One region of the Neobacillus sp. SM06 genome, then DNA from elsewhere that is predicted to be linked to it. Evidence: predicted binding sites of a transcription regulator. Region 1 holds the regulator's gene; each other region holds the start of a gene.
The links. Region 1 encodes Rex, which represses fermentation and respiration genes when NADH is low (regulators of the CRP and FNR family bind a similar motif). Its sites were predicted from a motif close to TTGTGAAATATTTCACAA; they were not measured.
Positions count from the first base shown of each region.

Region 2: ACQYAD_RS06605 (hemerythrin domain-containing protein) is a predicted target of Rex. The motif match lies at 2,411-2,428, and genes of this name have one in related genera.
Region 3: ACQYAD_RS10965 (nitrate/nitrite transporter) is a predicted target of Rex. The motif match lies at 2,022-2,039, and genes of this name have one in related genera.

Region 1 covers NZ_JBNWEO010000017.1:315,806-320,077, reverse strand. The annotation lists gene ACQYAD_RS15040 (CPBP family intramembrane glutamic endopeptidase) at 1-560, shown strand, start outside; gene ACQYAD_RS15035 (YdiK family protein) at 557-754, shown strand; partial or broken gene ACQYAD_RS15030 (cytoplasmic protein) at 891-1,016, opposite strand; gene ACQYAD_RS15025 (YhbD family protein) at 1,123-1,746, opposite strand; gene ACQYAD_RS15020 (redox-sensing transcriptional repressor Rex) at 1,945-2,604, opposite strand; gene moaC (cyclic pyranopterin monophosphate synthase MoaC) at 2,629-3,123, opposite strand; gene ACQYAD_RS15010 (ABC-F family ATP-binding cassette domain-containing protein) at 3,332-4,272, shown strand, end outside.
Region 2 covers NZ_JBNWEO010000013.1:303,712-307,983, forward strand. The annotation lists gene ACQYAD_RS06600 (MFS transporter) at 330-1,562, shown strand; gene ACQYAD_RS06605 (hemerythrin domain-containing protein) at 1,767-2,294, opposite strand; one part of gene ACQYAD_RS06610 (IS3 family transposase) at 3,124-4,058, opposite strand; one part of gene ACQYAD_RS06610 (IS3 family transposase) at 4,058-4,272, opposite strand, start outside.
Region 3 covers NZ_JBNWEO010000015.1:277,142-281,413, forward strand. The annotation lists gene ACQYAD_RS10960 (NarK family nitrate/nitrite MFS transporter) at 1-194, opposite strand, end outside; gene ACQYAD_RS10965 (nitrate/nitrite transporter) at 382-1,917, opposite strand; cyclic di-AMP (ydaO/yuaA leader) riboswitch at 2,213-2,355, shown strand; gene ACQYAD_RS10970 (SLC13 family permease) at 2,459-3,739, shown strand; gene ACQYAD_RS10975 (TrkH family potassium uptake protein) at 3,778-4,272, shown strand, end outside.

The DNA.
Region 1 (4,272 bases):
TCACCTTGTTTATTTTGCGAAAAGAAATGCGCGGCACGCGTGATAACCGTTCGGGAAGCTCGCTAAGTGTCTCGATCATCTGGGCCATTTTCGGCGTTTTTCTTGCTCTTTTCGCTCAATCGCTGGCAGCGAACATTGAGCGGCTGATCGGCGTGCCGATGGGGTCTGAAAACACACAGCAAATTTTAAAAATCATTGACACCTTACCATTAACGATACTTGTAAGCTCGATTTTCGGACCGATTCTTGAAGAAATCGTTTTTCGGAAAATCCTGTTTGGAACCCTATACAAACGATTTAACTTCTTTGTTTCCGCGCTTGCAAGTTCTGTTATCTTTGCGCTCGCACATATGGAGCCGCAGCATGTCCTGCTGTATTCATCGATGGGCTTTACCTTTGCCTATCTGTATATCCGGACAAAGCATATCCTTGTGCCCATCTTCGCCCATGTCGCCATGAATACACTTGTGGTTATCATTCAATCGGCTTTCCGGAATGATCTTGAAAAATTGATTCAAGATGCCGGGTTTGTGCAAAATTTTATCGGAGGATTTTTATGAGACAGTCACCGCTCTTTTCAGGCTTCGTTTATCTGTTGTTAGGAGCCTTGTTTACCTACTTCGCCATCCAGGATGTCCAGCAAAACGGCTGGGGCTTTTTTGCCTACCTGCTCGTCATTCTTGCGACATTTGATCTTGGTTCGGGGCTCAAAATTATCTTGTTTTCTTTTGCAAAAAATAAAGGGAAAAAATAGGCCTTTTCATCCTAAAATGAAAAGGCCCGTACGTTTAAGGGTGCCCGTGACTGGTACGAAAGCATGAGAGCAAATTTCTTTTTCTCATTTGAGGCTTCGTTTTGTTTTTATTTTTACCGACGACTCCGAATCCTGGCTAAAGCTGCGTGCGAGAGTACTCGACCTGACCGATTGTACAGCCTGATCCAATCTGGATCGTATTGCCTCTCACGACCTCAGCTTTCGTATTTTCAAGATAGATGTCATCCCCTTCGATCACCTTGGCCAAAAGTACACCTTCGTTTTTGATAAATGGAAGCAGCAAAGGCAGCATTTCTGTTGAAGGTGATCAGATCTCCCCGTTCATTCGATGCCATCTACATTCATCTCTATACTAGTTTTACCTTTAATTCTTCCATCAGATTTAATAGAGGCAGCTGTGTAACAACTTTTGCCCCTTTTTCAAAATAAACCCCTTCCGCATTCACAAGCAGCAGGCATGTTGAAATGCCTAGTTTCCGAAGGATCACTAATTCACAGTTTTTTTGTTTCAATAATGGCGAATGGTCTTTTAAAAGATCGAGAACCATTTTACCTTCTTCCTGATGAATGTCACCCGACTGGAGGAGTGTTTCCAGAATAACGATTTCAACGATTCGCGCTATGTCAAACTGCTGGCCACGGTTATCATTTTCTAAATAAAAATCAAGCACCGATTTTGAAACAATGTTACGTTTTATCAATTCGTCTTTTGATAACTGCAAATCAGTCAAATTGGGAGAGAACATATCTGCCAGTTCTTCTAGCGACAGATGTTCCTTCATTGTTTGAATTTTATTGATCCGCTCAAGTATTTTTTCTTTGGGGAAAAAGGTTTCTTGACCGGTAAAAGTGGATTTCCTGATAAACCAGTCCTCCGGAATCAGATCTTTCCTTTTCCACCGGTATAACTGTCCATAGGAAATACCCGTTAAGTCCAAAAGATCCTTTTTAGAAATTAATTCATCACTCATAGCAAAAACCCCTTTCGAATAAAAACGTAACATAACACTGTTGCGTTTTAAAGGTTTTAAAGAAAACTCGCCGATTGGCGAGCCTTTGGCGAAGACAGAGGCGTAGTTGCCCTTATGCTAATCAGAATTTATGTATATAAATTCTGATTAGCAAAAAAAGATCCTTTCACCTTCCGTGGCGAAAAGATCTTCTGATCGTTACATTTCTTCTTCAATGTTCTCGTTCGGATAATGCTTTAAAAAATAGACAAGCGACTGCAATTCCACTGCCAAGTCGATGTGGTGAATCCGGATCGAAGGCGGAACATTTAATCTTGCTGGCGTGAAATTTAAAATTCCTTTGATATTGGCTTTGACCAATTTATCGGTTATGGTTTGCGCCACGGGCGCGGGAACCGTTAAAATGGCCACCTGGATATCCTCAGCCTTCAATTGCTCCTCCAGCTCATCCATAGGAAAAACCGGAACATCTCCAATCTTGGTACCAATTTTATTCGGATCGACATCGAAGGCATACTCAATTTTCGTATTATTATTTTTTAAAAAATTATAATTTAAAAAAGCAGTGCCCAGATTCCCTACTCCGATCAAAGCCACTTTTGTCAATTCATCCTGATCAAGCGTTTTTCGGAAAAAGGACAGCAAATAGTTCACATTGTAGCCATAGCCTTTTTTTCCTAACGCGCCAAAATAGGAAAAATCGCGGCGAATTGTAGCCGAATCTACTTTCACGGCTTCACTTAATTCCGCTGAGGAAACTCTTTGCTTCCCCGAAGAATGAAGATGATTTAAAAATCGGTAATACAAAGGCAGCCGTTTTGCCGTTGCCTGCGGGATTTTCATCGATTCATTGTTCATAAATTCCTTACACCCCCATCAATCTTAAATTTGTTCGGTTCGTTTGAAATCACCATTCTTGCCGCCGGTTTTTTCCACAAGATAAGTGGCGCCAATAATCATTCCTTTGTCAACCGCTTTGCACATGTCGTACACGGTCAACGCACATGCAGATGCGGCTGTTAGCGCTTCCATTTCTACACCTGTATTCCCTTTCGTTTTAACCGCTGCCTTTATATTTAATGTATATTGATCTGGCTGACCTTTTTCCCAAGAAAAAGAAATATTGATGCCGGTTAACGCAATCGGGTGGCACATCGGTATAATTTCCGATGTTTTTTTTGCAGCCATGATCGCCGCAACTTGGGCAACTGCTAACACATCGCCCTTTTTCATCTCATTATGAGTAATTTTTTCGTAAATTTCTTTATTTACGGTAATGCTGGAGTGGGCCAGTGCCGTCCTCGTTGTTTCAGGCTTGTCGCTAACGTCCACCATTTTTGCTCTGCCTTCTTCATTGAAATGTGTAAATTCTGCCATTATTACATTCCTCCAGTTAAATCATACACTATTTTTCACTGTATGTGTGAAACTTTGCACGAATAATCTTAAATTAATTGATTTTGTACCGCTAAAAAGCCGGGCTATCGACTTTATCCCGCAGTAACGTTCAGTAAAATCCACACTCACTTTATTGCTGACAATCAAGGAATACGGTACACTAATTTTAGTAATTGAGGTGAAAAAAATGCTACTGCTACAAGTCAATCAACTTTCAAAATACTATGGGGCTGACCTAATTTTATCGAATATAAAACTGGAATTACAAACTCGTGACCGCGTTGCGCTCGTGGGCCGCAATGGAGCTGGGAAATCCACATTATTAAAAATGATTGCCGGACAGATTTCACATGACAGTGGTGAAGTCATCAAGCCGAAAGACGTAACGATCGGCTATTTGGCGCAAAATACCGGTTTGGAGTCCAAATTATCGATAGGGGAAGAAATGCTGACAGTGTTTGCAGACCTGCAAACGATGGAAAAATCATTGAGAAACTTAGAGGAAAGCATGGCCGATCCTCTCATCCATGAAAATCAAGACCGGTATGAAAGAATTCTGAAAGAATATGACCAGCTGCAAATCAATTTTAAGGAGCTTGGCGGCTATCAGTACGAAGCCGATATCCGCTCGGTGCTGCACGGGTTAAATTTTCCCAATGATTCCTTGATGATTTCCAGTTTAAGCGGCGGCCAAAAAACCCGTCTGGCATTAGGAAAACTGCTGCTCACAAAGCCAGATATCTTAATATTGGACGAGCCGACAAACCATTTGGACATTGAAACCCTCTCTTGGCTTGAGCAATATTTGCAAAACTATGATGGGGCCATTTTAATTGTTTCCCATGACCGCTATTTTCTCGATAAAGTCGTCAATACCGTTTATGAAGTTTCCCGCCGCCAAATCAGAAAATACCTTGGAAACTACAGTACCTATTTGGAACAAAAAGCGGCCAATTACGAACGGGAAATGAAGCTGTATGAAAAACAGCAACAGGAAATTGCCGATTTGCAAGATTTTATTCAACGGAATTTGACAAGGGCCTCAACAACCAAACGGGCGCAAAGTAGACGCAAAAAATTGGATAAAATGGAAATCATCGACCGCCCTTTAGGGGATGAGAAGTCCGC
Region 2 (4,272 bases), on a different contig from region 1:
AAGATGGTAGAAAAGAACAATTGGCGGAAGCGCCTTGGTCAGCCCAGACAAGCTTAAGACGGCACCCGCAGGACGATCCTGACCTCCGGAGGGGGACGGCTTAAGACATCGAGCTGTTCAAAGCAGAGCTTCTCACAAGCAACTCGAAGATGCTTTTCGGGGATGAAAACTGGCTAGGCGCTCCTCGAAAAAGCTATCGCTTTTCCTTCGTGCGATGCTTCGCTTTCGAAGCTAATTCTTGTGGAGCTAGATTCAGTAAACTCATGCAAGGTTGTTCACAAGGTAAAAATTTATAATTTCTAAGACCAACGAGTGAAGGAGAATGATGGATGGGGCAGCAAGCAGTAATTCAGACAAAGGCAGCAGATGCCAACAGTTCAACCGTTTTTAAAATCCTGTTTATTATCGGCATCAGCCATTTATTAAATGACGCTATCCAGGCAGTTGTACCGGCAATGTTCCCAATTTTGGAAAAATCAATGGGTCTATCCTACACCCAGCTTGGTATCATCGCTTTTTCATTAAATATGGTATCTTCGGTGATGCAGCCGGTTATCGGCTTATTTACCGACAAGAAACCAATGCCGTTCGCCCTGCCTGTTGGATTGACTTTTACATTTGCCGGTGTCCTCAGTCTCGGGTTTGCGGCCAGCTTTCAGTGGATTGTTTTGTCCGTCATTTTTATCGGACTCGGTTCTGCCGTATTTCACCCGGAAGGATCCAGGGTAGCGCATATGGCGGCGGGAACTAGAAGAGGACTTGCCCAATCAATTTATCAGGTTGGCGGCAATTCCGGTCAGGCTTTGGCCCCTCTTATTACGGCGTTAATTTTTGTACCTTTAGGCCAAAAAGGTGCTTCCTGGTTCTCCATTGTTGCCGCGCTGGCGGTCGTTTTGCTTACTTATATTGCCATTTGGTACAACCGGCAATTAGTACAGGCAGCTGCCTCTTTGAAAAAGAAAGCAGCGGTCAAAGGAAACCGGGACAGAGTTGCCAAAGGGGTTGGAAAAGCGTTATTTTTAATCCTGTTGCTGATCTTCGCACGGTCTTGGTACATATCCGGAATGACAAATTTTTATGCTTTTTATGCCATTCATAAATATGGCATGTCGATCCGGGAATCACAGTTTTTCTTGTTTGCCTTTCTAGTAGCCGGTGCTTTCGGAACCTTTTTTGGCGGCCCACTTTCCGACCGGTTTGGCAAGAAAAATATCATTGCCTTTTCCATGCTGGCGACGATTCCTTTTTCAGTGCTCATTCCGTATTTGCCATCCTATGCGGCCTTCCTGTTCCTTCTTGCCGCCGGCTTTATATTAATGACTAGTTTTTCGGTTACCGTTGTTTATGCTCAAGAGCTCATCCCTGGCAAAATCGGCATGATGTCAGGGCTAACCGTCGGGCTTGCATTTGGCATGGGGGCTATTGGATCAGTTGGACTGGGCTCGATCGCCGACTTAACCGGACTACCGACAATGATCGGGTTGCTCGGCCTTTTGCCAATAATCGGTCTGACAAGCTACCTCCTTCCTTCCGACAAGCAAGTAAATGCATGGAATAAATGAAAACTCGCCGACTGGCGAGTCCTTTGGACGAAGACAGAGGCGTAGTTGAATTTACCACGCTCGTATACCTGCCACATCCTGTGGCACTCGCCTGACTAGGACGTCCTGTCCATCGTCCGTTCAGAAGTTATCCATATAAATTCTGATTAGCTAAAGAAAACTCAGCTAAATGAAAAAGATGGGAATTTTCTCCCATCTTTTCTTTTAACCTTTGATTTGCTGTATTTTTTGATAAAATTCCTCTTTTTCTTCATCGGATAACATTCGCTCCGCCATTGGGAAGAGGACATTTTCTTCTTTCGCAAAGTGTTCCGTTAAAATATGGTAAGCATTTTTTGCCAGGTCCTTTATGTTTTTCATCTCATCATCCGAAGTTTGAACAGCTTCTGATTTTTCCAAGAAGCTCCGAATGTATTCTTTTGCCTGATCATGCTCATATTCCATAACAGCAATCGGGCCTGAAGTTGTCCCGATATAGGCACCCAACATAGGAAACAGCACATTTTCTTCCCGTTCTGAATGTGGGTCAAGCACTGCTTTAAATTCACTTACTTTGTTTCTTAGTTCAGCAAAATTTACAGCGATCGCTTCGTCATTCTCAATTTTTTTTGTAAGTGAAAACACTCCATCCAACATTTCGTATAAACCTTTGTGTTCCCTTTTTAATTGAGCCAGCCCTGCAGATAATTCAACTTCAGGCATACCTGAAAATGCATTCATGCAACCACTCATTTTTTTCACCTCATTGTTTTTTCTACGTTTAGTATAAAAGCCCAATCAAGAAAATGGTGTGAGCGAGGTCACTGCAACCAATGATTTTTGTTTACGTTCTTTTCGTTGTGACAATCTCGTGAAAATTTTCTAAAATTTTCGAAAAATTTACTTCTTTTTGCTCAAAAAATATGGCAAACTTTCATATAATGGTTGTATACCATTCTGAAAGGGTGACACTATGAGCTATCCGAATTTTCGAGATTTTTACCAAAAAGCCTTAATTCCAATTGGTATGAATGACCGTACCGCATTTTCTTCAAATGACATTTCATTTTCGGCACTCCTGTCAACCCATTCGTATTGTCAAAAGTTATATATTAAAAAGTTAATAAATCCTTGATTTAGTGGGCTTTAAAATGCAAAAAACTTGCCACCCCCTAAAATCTAAGGATAATTGAGGTTACCCCACACACAACATCCCAGATTGGAAGTGACAAGTTTGTACCCTCAATTATTAACTTATTTAATGGAATTTATCAAGCATCAAGATCAGGTAATTCGAACATTACTTACACTTCTCGTTGGAAAGGGTATGTTTGAAAAACCTGAAGACGGATTAACCCCCGAATTTTGGACAATATCTCTCTTATTCTCTCATTTCCATTGTTTTTTAAAATTGGATTGTCTTTCGTTATTCTTCAAAAAGGCCATGCTGCTTGACAAGGAGCCTCTGCGGGCATGACTTCCCAGCCGAGCAGCCAGATGTCACAACATCGGCATCGCCAAACAAGGCTATCATGCCCGCCACTCCTAATCAAGCTGGTGCTTTGGCTGAAGTTTGGCACTGTTACACTCGAACTTCCTTAATTACTAATGAACCCTGATTCTCATAGAATTCTTTTGGTGATAGATCTAGAATGCTTGAATGCATTCGTCTTTCGTTATAAAATACCATAAACTCTGTGACGACTTCATATGCTTGTGCATATGTTTCAAATTGCCATCTAGATAGGCAATCGTCCTCAAAAATCCGATGAAATGATTCGATATGGGCATTCATATTTGGCGTTTTGGGCGGTATTCTTTCATGCTCTATTTTATAATTTTCACAAAACTCCTCGAAAGTATGAGAAATAAACTGTGGTCCATTATCTGTTCGGATAACAGGTTTTTCCAAAGCATTAAGTAGTTGGCGTTTCAGTAGTGCTCGTTGCATTGCTTGATTGACATCGCTGCCTGTACAACTCAAGCCCATATGATAATCGACAATCCCCCTGTCATAAACGTCAATAATTGACATGACAAAGAAAAAGCGGTCTTCACCTTCAACAAATCCGTATTTTATATCGGCTTCCCACATTTGATTTGAGCTAGTAATGATGCGATTTCGTGCTAGTTTTCTAGGATGCGAGACTTTTTTCTTACGCTGTGGACGTAAGATCCCTAATTCTTTACATAATCGGTACACTTTTTTCTTGTTAATGACGAGGTTATGGTTCCGATAAAGAAACTTTGTGAGCTTGCGATAGCCATAGTTATAGGCATCGCCGGCAATCCCCTCTAATAAAAACTCCTTGATCTGTTCATCTGATACTTTTTGGCCGTCCTCTTTGAAAGAATAGCCTGGTGCTGGACGTCCCTCACTTACTTTTTTCTCTTCCACACGGTAGTTTTTTTGATAATAGTAGGTGGAACGAGGAATACCAATGATTTTTAGCACCACTGAAATGGAGTAGCCTTTTTGAATCCACTTTTCAGCTACTTCAAGTTTTTCAGCAAGTGAGGGTTTTTCTTTTTTATAAGATCACGTAAAATCGCGATTTCAAGATCTTTTTCACCTAGTAGTATTTTTAGTTTTTCGTTTTCTTTTGACATTTCTTTTGGGTCAAGATCAGGCATAGCTGTGACATCTACATCACCGTATTGCCCATTTTTATATTCCGTACACCAACGGCCTACCATATTAGCATTAAGATTATAGCGACGAGCCACTACC
Region 3 (4,272 bases), on a different contig from region 1:
GTAAATAATTGCTCTTCGGAAAAATGGAAGCCGATATCATTCAACCGAACTGCGACAACTGACCAGATTTGCCAAACGACAAAAGCCAACATCAGGCTTGGAACAGAAATCCATAGATTCCGATTGGCATGTTTTTTCCCTTCTTTATTCCAGAACTTTTCATCCTCTGGATTCCAATAACTTAGTCTTGCCATATTGTTTCCTCCAAATTTTTAAAGTATCAAATGATTCGCGATTTACATTGTTAATCTTAAAAGAGAGAAACACTGAAAGATTGTGAGGTACGTCACATTTTAAGTGAACGAACTGTGAACGGAGAGAAATGGACATAAAGTTGTAAAAATATCTTCTCAGAGGGATGGATCAATTAAAAAAAGGTCCTCAAGAAGAAGACCTTTTTGCAGATGGTTTTAAATCCTTTACTACGTCTTGTTTTAACTCATTAAACATACCCACAAAATTTTTAGTTTCGCCTGCATCATTTTTAATAGCGGAAATGGTTAACCATTCTAAATAAACGTCTTGATTTTTTCGCTTATTCCAAATTGGTCCTTGCCATGAGCCATTGCTTCGTAAATTTTCCCACATTTTGTGATAAAACTCATTAGTATGCTCACCTGACTGAAGAACGCTTGGCGTTTTTCCTACAACCTCATCCTGCGAGTAGCCGGTAATTTTAGAAAATGCAGGATTGACCATTTGAATGACACCGTTAGCATCTGTGACGATAATTCCTTCTGTGGTTGATTTAATAATTTTTGCTGAGATTTCAAGCTTTTCCTGATAAAACAGCCATACAACCAAAATTAAACTTGCGAGGGAAAACTCTGACAATGACATAAACCCTATCGCATAATGACCAGTTAAATTAAATAGGATGGTCAGAATCAATGGCGGGAAGAATCCGCCCAACCCTCCCATTGCAGCAACGATTCCGTTAACAATTCCTGCTTGTTTCGTAAAATAAAAAGGTACCAATTTAAAAATCGCCCCATTGCCGATTCCTGCACAAAAAGAAACGAGCAGGCTGCCGAACGAATAAATGGGCAGGGAAGGTGTAAAGGATAACAAAAATCCTGCAAAAGTCAGCCCAAAAAAGACGCCTATTAATATAAGAAAAGGGTTAATTTTGTCCCCAAGCCAGCCCCCGACTGGACGGAATAGTGTCGCGACAACGATAAATCCCGCAGTCCGCAGCCCGGCATCGACTTTTGACAATTCAAAATGATTCACCAAGAAAGACGGCAGATAAATCGTGAATGCAACAAATGCTCCAAAAGTAATGAAGTAAAACAAGCTTAAAAACCACAGTTTTGGATTTTTGTATACCTCTTTTATTTGCTCTGTTAATGGATTATTGACTTTTTTCTCATGCCGGTCTCCGAAAAGAAAATTTATAAGAGCAAAAACAAGAACAAGAACAAGAAAAATTTTAATCGTTGATCTCCATCCGAAAGCATTTGCGATAACAGGTGCGGCAAACGAGGTTACAGCTGTACCGATATTTCCGGCACCGTAAATGCCATTAATGAAACCATGCCTTTCTTTCGGGTAGTATTTAGGCAAGGAAGTTACCCCGACCGAAAAGATTGCACCGCCGACACCCAGAAGAAATCCCCCTAGCAATAGCAAAAGTAAAGTGTTGGCGAAGCTAATGATAAAAATGGGGGCAAGCATAACTAAAAAGCTGATTGTAAATAATGTACGCGCCCCAAAGCGGTTAGTCCAGTACCCGATTGGCACTCGAAGAATGGAACCGAGAATGACTGGAACTGCTGTCACCCAAGCTTGCTGGGGAGATGTTAACTGGATATCCGATTTTATAAAAGGCATTAATGAAGACAGAAGCACCCAAACCATAAATCCTGCAATTAGACTCGATGTTTGAATGACTAATTGTTTTGTTCCTTGATTCATGAAAATCCTCCTTTTAACCCGATTAATCGTAGATTGCCCAATCAAAAAGGGATCATCCAATGCTTGAAGGTGATTTTATTATAAAGAGAAAACCAAATGGAAAGATGTGAAGTATGATACAAATTTGTACACATTGCCGCTATTTACATTCGGCGCTATTAAAATTTTGGTCAACACAGTCTTTGTATAAATCATATAGGTAGAGCGGAAAAAATTTTTTCAATAAATAAGGCTTTAATGTGTGAAGGGATTGTTTACATTCGTTCATTGGAGTAGTATATTTTTCCTTGTACATATGAAATGATCGCTGAATCAAATTTGAGCGGGGGAACCACATTGGCTAATTTTTAGCCGGTTTGGGGCGAATCCTTTTTAAGGTAGGGTTTGTTGAGAATCCGAGTCCGTCAGCTAACCTCGTAAGCGCAGGGAAATGGTTTTCTTAGTTTTAGACACTAAGGGGTTCCCTAGTGTTTTTTTGCTTTATGGATGGAAAGAATACAACTTCCTAGAACAGCAAGATTTAGAAACAGGAGTGAAATGAATGGGAACACAGGAACTAATTGCTTTAGTCATTTTTCTATTTACTTATGCCATGATCATTTCAGAACAAATTCATCGAACGACGATTGCGATGCTCGGTGGCTTGCTAATGGTTGCACTAGGAATTCTTGATCAAAAAGCAGCCATTCACTATATTGATTTCAATACAATTGGCTTGCTTGTCGGAATGATGGTGATCGTTGGAATAACCGCTCAAACTGGCGTTTTTGAGTATATCGCCATCTGGTCAGCACAAAAAGTGAAGGGGGATCCAATTAAAATTTTAGTGGCATTAAGTGTTTTTACAGCTATTGCTTCCGCCTTTTTAGACAATGTAACAACGGTTTTACTTGTTGTCCCGGTGACATTAAGCATTACAAACCAACTGAAAGTAGGTCCGATTCCGTATTTGTTATCGGAAGTATTTGCGTCAAATATTGGTGGAACGGCGACTATGATTGGCGATCCGCCTAATATTATGATCGGCAGTGCGGTAAAGGGACTAACATTTAATGCGTTTATCAAGAATTTAACGCTCATTAATCTATTGATCTTGATTGTCACGATCGCTCTTTTAGTTGTTTTTTATCGCAAACAGCTGCGTACAACAATGAAGTACAAAGAAGAGCTACTAAAAAAAGATGCCCACAAAGAATTAAAGGATCCGGTTTTGCTGAAAAAAAGTTTGCTCATTATTTTTCTAACGTTGGTCGGATTTTTTAGCCACCAGTTTACCCATCTGGAAACGGCGACCATTGCGTTAATTGGCGCATTTTTATTACTCCTTGTCACCGGTGACAAATATTTGGCAGTTGCCTTGGAAAAAATAGAATGGACGACCCTTTTCTTTTTTATTGGATTGTTTGTGATTGTAGGGGGACTCGTCGAAACCGGTTTAATTGGGGCGCTGGCGAAAAAAGCGATGTCCTTAACAGGTGGAGAATTAAAATCGACCACTTTTCTTGTACTGTGGATGAGCGCGCTCATTTCTGCTTTTGTCGACAATATTCCATTTGTCGCTACAATGATACCGCTCATAAAAGAAATGGGGACTCTAGGAATTACGAATTTGGATCCGCTTTGGTGGAGTTTGTCCCTTGGTGCGTGCTTGGGCGGGAATGGCACATTAATCGGCGCCAGCGCCAATCTAGTTGTTGCTGGGATTGCTTCAAAGAATGGCCATCATATTTCATTTATGCGATTTTTGGTGATCGGTTTTCCAATCATGATTGTTTCCATTTTAATTTCAACGGTTTATGTTTATTTTCGTTATTTGATGTAAATGTATAGGGTAAATGAAAATTGCTGGGAGGAAAAATAGTGAGGAAAAAATTTTATTTTGACCCTCCTAAAATACTCGTTTTGGGATTTGGTGCGATTATTCTTATAGGTGCAACCTTGTTAACTTTGCCGATATCGACAGTAGATGGCAAAGGCTTATCATTTTTAAATGCGCTTTTTACAGCAACCTCTGCCACTTGTGTTACAGGGCTCGTTGTTGTCGATACTGGATCAACGTTTACCATCTTCGGCCAAGTGGTTATTTTATCGATGATTCAAATAGGCGGACTTGGATTTATGACATTTGCCACTTTGTTTGCTTTCCTTTTGGGAAAAAGAATTTCCTTAAAAGAAAGAATCCTGCTGCAAGAGTCATTGAATAATTTGTCCATGGAAGGCGTGGTTCGATTAGCAAGACGGATTCTAATTTTTACTGCGGTTATTGAACTTACTGGAGCCATGTTGCTTTCTATTCGTTTTTCTTTTGATATGCCCATTGGAAAAGCAATCTATTTTGGCATTTTCCACTCAATC